2 regions of the Streptomyces sp. NPDC007205 genome follow, and region 1 is predicted to be linked to the other one. Evidence: predicted binding sites of a transcription regulator. Region 1 holds the regulator's gene; the other holds the start of a gene.
What was found. Region 1 encodes HrcA, which represses chaperone genes, less so after heat shock. Its sites were predicted from a motif close to TTNGCACTCNGNNNNNCNGAGTGCNAA; they were not measured.

Region 1 (2,452 bases):
CCACCGCTCCGTGACCGGGCACGTACGCCGCGTCCTCACCGCCCAGTGCGAGCAGCCGGTCGACCGCGTCCGGCCAGCGGGACGGAACCGCGTCCGGGCCCGCCTGGGGTTCTCCGGACTCCTCGACCAGGTCGCCGCAGAAGACCACCTCCGGGTCCCCCGGCACCAGCACCACGAGATCGTGCGCCGTGTGACCCGGACCCACGTTCGCCAGCAACGCCTGGCGGCCACCCCCGAGATTCAGCGTCCACTCCCCGGAGACCGGATGCCGGGGCGGGGCCAGCGCGTCCACCGCCTCGTCGGCGTTGGCGACCGGCAGGCCGTTTCTGATCGCGTCCAGACGCAGTTCCTCGCGCTCGTAGGCGAACACCACGTCGACCCCCACCGCCGCGTACACCTCCGCCCCGGCGAGCGCCGCCGCCCCGAAGACATGGTCGAAGTGGGGATGGGTCAGCGCGAGATGGGTCACACGGCCGCCGGCCAGTTCCTCGGCCTGGGCCCGCAGCCGCGCGCCCTCGGCCACGCTGGAACCGGCGTCCACCATCAGCGCCGTGCCCTCCCCGAGGACCAGCCCCACCGTGCAGTCCCAGCCCGGCAGCCGGCACCGCCCGACGCCGGCGGCCAGCCGCTCCCAGCCCAGCTCTTCCCAAGTCACCGTCATACCGCGACGCTAGCCGCACGAGCCGCCGTGACCGCACCGACCTTGCCCCGGGTGTACCCGACGGCCGTACACTGGGCCCGGGAGCGCTGGCACTCCCGTGCGAAGAGTGCCAGGCGGACGGATCGCGGAACAGAGGGGACGACGTGCTGGAGGTGCGCGCGAATGCTGAGTGAACGCAGGCTTCAGGTACTGCGCGCCATCGTCCAGGACTACGTCGGCACCGAGGAGCCGGTCGGGTCGAAGGCCCTGACCGAGCGGCACAACCTGGGGGTCTCCCCGGCGACCGTCCGCAACGACATGGCGGCCCTGGAGGACGAGGGGTTCATCGCGCAGCCGCACACCAGCGCGGGGCGCATCCCCACCGACAAGGGCTACCGGCTGTTCGTGGACAAGCTGGCGGGCGTCAAGCCCATGACCGCGCCGGAGCGGCGGGCCATCCAGAACTTCCTGGAGGGCGCCGTCGACCTCGACGACGTCGTGGCGCGGACCGTGCGGCTGCTCGCGCAGCTGACACGGCAGGTCGCCGTCGTGCAGTATCCGTCCCTGACCCGGTCCACCGTCCGGCACGTGGAGCTGCTCTCGCTCGCTCCCGCGCGCGTGATGCTCGTGCTGATCACGGACACCGGCCGGGTCGAGCAGCGGATGGTCGACTGCCCGGCGCCCTTCGGCGAGAGCTCGCTCGCCGACCTGCGCGCGCGGCTGAACAGCCGGGTCGCGGGCCGCCGGTTCGCGGACGTGCCGCGGCTGGTCGAGGACCTGCCGGAGGCCTTCGAGGCCGAGGACCGCGGTACGGTCTCGACGGTGCTCTCCACTCTCCTGGAGACACTCGTCGAGGAGAACGAGGAGCGGTTGATGATCGGCGGCACCGCCAATCTCACCCGCTTCGGGCATGACTTTCCCCTCACGATCCGGCCCGTCCTGGAGGCCCTGGAGGAGCAGGTCGTGCTCCTCAAGCTCCTCGGCGAGGCGAAGGATCCGGGCGTGACCGTGCGTATCGGGCACGAGAACGCCCACGAGGGACTCAACTCCACCTCGGTGGTGTCGGTGGGCTACGGTTCGGGCGGCGAGGCGGTTGCCAAGCTCGGCGTGGTCGGACCGACCCGCATGGACTACCCGGGAACGATGGGAGCGGTACGCGCAGTGGCACGGTACGTCGGACAGATCCTGGCGGAGTCGTAAGTGGCCACGGACTACTACGCCGTTCTCGGCGTGCGCCGCGACGCGTCGCAGGATGAGATCAAGAAGGCGTTCCGCCGGCTCGCGCGCGAGCTGCACCCGGACGTCAACCCGGATCCGAAGACCCAGGAGCGGTTCAAGGAGATCAACGCCGCTTACGAGGTGCTGTCGGACCCGCAGAAGAAGCAGGTCTACGACCTCGGCGGCGACCCGCTCTCGCAGTCCGGCGGTGCCGGTGCGGGCGGCTTCGGGGCCGGTGGCTTCGGCAACTTCTCCGACATCATGGACGCGTTCTTCGGTACGGCGTCGCAGCGCGGGCCGCGCTCGCGCACCCGGCGCGGCCAGGACGCGATGATCCGCATCGAGATCGAGCTGGACGAGGCGGCCTTCGGGACCACCAAGGACATCCAGGTCGACACGGCGATCGTCTGCAACACCTGCAACGGCGAGGGCGCGGCGCCCGGTACGACCGCCCAGACGTGTGACATGTGCCGTGGCCGCGGCGAGGTCTCGCAGGTCACCCGGTCCTTCCTGGGCCAGGTCATGACGTCGCGTCCCTGCCCGCAGTGCCAGGGTTTCGGCACCGTGGTCCCGACCCCGTGCCCGGAGTGCGCC
Region 2 (2,452 bases), on a different contig from region 1:
GCCAGCTTCGCGAGGCGCTCCTGGAGCTTCTCGCGGTCCCAGTCGGAGTCGGTGTTCTCGATCTCGGCCTTGATCTGCGCGACACGGCCGGTGAGGTCCTCGGCCTTGCCGGCACCCTCGACGATCGTGGTGTCGTCCTTGGTGACGGTCACGCGGCGGGCGGAGCCGAGCACGTCCAGGCCGACCTGGTCGAGCTTGAGGCCGACCTCCTCGGAGATGACGGTGGCACCGGTGAGGACGGCCATGTCCTGCAGCATCGCCTTGCGGCGGTCGCCGAAGCCGGGGGCCTTCACCGCGACGGCGTTGAAGGTGCCGCGGATCTTGTTGACGACCAGGGTCGACAGGGCCTCGCCCTCGACGTCCTCGGCGATGATCAGCAGCGGCTTGGAGGCGCCGGCCTGGATGACCTTCTCCAGCAGCGGCAGCATGTCCTGGATGGAGCTGATCTTGCCCTGGTTGATGAGGATGTACGGGTCGTCGAGGACGGCCTCCATACGCTCCTGGTCCGTCACGAAGTACGGCGACAGGTAGCCCTTGTCGAAGGCCATGCCCTCGGTGAAGTCCAGCTCCAGACCGAAGGTGTTGGACTCCTCGACGGTGATGACACCGTCCTTGCCGACCTTGTCCATCGCCTCGGCGATCAGCTCGCCGACCTGCTGGTCCTGGGCGGACAGCGCGGCGACGGCGGCGATGTCGGACTTCTCGTCGATCGGGCGGGCCGAGGCGAGCAGCTCGTCGGAGACGGCCTTGACGGCGGCGTCGATGCCCTTCTTCAGGGCGGCCGGGGAGGCGCCGGCGGCGACGTTCTTGAGGCCCTCACGGACCAGCGCCTGGGCGAGAACGGTGGCGGTGGTGGTGCCGTCACCCGCGATGTCGTTGGTCTTGGTCGCCACCTCCTTGACCAGCTGCGCGCCGAGGTTCTCGTACGGGTCGTCGATCTCCACCTCGCGGGCGATCGTGACACCGTCGTTGGTGATGGTGGGGGCGCCGAACTTCTTGTCGATGACGACGTTGCGGCCCTTGGGGCCGATCGTCACCTTCACCGTGTCGGCCAGCTTGTTGACGCCGCGCTCAAGGGCGCGACGGGCGTCCTCGTCGAACTTCAGAATCTTCGCCATGACAGCGGAAGCCCTCTCGGAAATCTGTGGGAGTAAAGACAACTGCGCCCCGGGCGCCCGGCTTCGTTATCGGTCGCGGGGGCCAGGGGCGCAGCTCAGGAGCAAAGGTTTGCTCGAGGTGATTACTTCTCGATGATCGCGAGCACGTCGCGAGCCGAGAGGACGAGGTACTCCTCGCCGTTGTACTTCACCTCGGTGCCGCCGTACTTGCTGTAGAGGACGACGTCGCCGACCTTGACGTCGAGCGGCAGGCGCTCGCCGTTCTCGAAGCGGCCCGGGCCCACGGCGAGGACAGCGCCCTCCTGGGGCTTCTCCTTCGCGGTGTCCGGGATGACCAGGCCAGAGGCGGTGGTCTGCTCGGCGTCGAGCGGCTGGACCACGATGCGGTCCTCGAGCGGCTTGATGGCAACCTTGGAGCTGGTGGTCGTCACGATCCGACCTCCCCCTTCGGAGATCTCACGGGGTTAACTGTCTGAGGTGGCGACCAGGTCGATCCGTCGTCGCGGGTGCCGGACCTGCCCGTCGCGTAGTTGGCACTCTCCAGTGGGGAGTGCCAGAGCCGAGACTATGACTGCGGTTAGCACTCGGTCAAGCGGAGTGCCAATGCCGTGCGGCGCGTCGGCCGAAGACGGGGCTCGTGGAGTGGGGTCGTGGCCGGTGTTCGCCCCGCCGTCCCTGGGGCTGCCGCCCCCGGACCCCCTGGCTGGATCTACCGGAGGTAGTCCTCCAGCCGGCCCACCGTCAGCCCTCGCTGCTGGACCCTGCGAAGGGCCCGGACGGTGCGGTCGCGCAGGCTGGGGCCCGTTGTCTCGTCCGGGCCGATCAGGATGATGTCGCCGGGGCGGAGGTGGTGTGCGCCGTGGGCGTAGACGAGGTCGGTGGGGGTCATGGCGGCGCGCCACAGGACGAGCGTGGAGATGCCGCAGTCGGACGCCGCGCGCAGCGTGGTGGTGTCGTACGAGCCGTACGGCGGGCGGAAGAGGCGGGGGCGCAGGCCGAGACGGGCGCCGAGCCTGTCCTGCTGGCCGCAGATCTCGGCGCGCTGGCCGGCGTAGGGCAGGCCGGACAGCGCGCGGTGGTCGAGGGTGTGGTTCTGGATGCCGGCGCCCAGCCGGTGCAGGCGGGCGAAGTGGCCGTAGCCGGGGCCGGCGACGCTGTCGGTGAGGAACATGCTGAGGGGCAGCCGGAGTTCGCGGACCATGTCGACGAAGCGGGGGTCCTTGTCGGCGCCGTCGTCGTAGGTGAGGAAGACGACCCGGTCGTGGGTGGGGACATGGTCCATGACGCGGGGCAGGGCGCGGCCGGCGGTGTGCGGGGTGAGGGCGAGCGTGCGG

Region 2: a site for HrcA is predicted at 1,696-1,722, ahead of groES (co-chaperone GroES). Genes of this name have one in related genera too.

Annotation. Positions count from the first base shown of each region.
Region 1 covers NZ_JBEYEW010000029.1:48,813-51,264, forward strand. Annotated here, with positions in the region: gene ABZ624_RS32740 (MBL fold metallo-hydrolase) at 1-661, opposite strand, end outside; gene hrcA (heat-inducible transcriptional repressor HrcA) at 824-1,840, shown strand; gene dnaJ (molecular chaperone DnaJ) at 1,841-2,452, shown strand, end outside.
Region 2 covers NZ_JBEYEW010000001.1:27,799-30,250, reverse strand. Annotated here, with positions in the region: gene groL (chaperonin GroEL) at 1-1,118, opposite strand, end outside; gene groES (co-chaperone GroES) at 1,241-1,549, opposite strand; gene ABZ624_RS00155 (polysaccharide deacetylase family protein) at 1,828-2,452, opposite strand, start outside.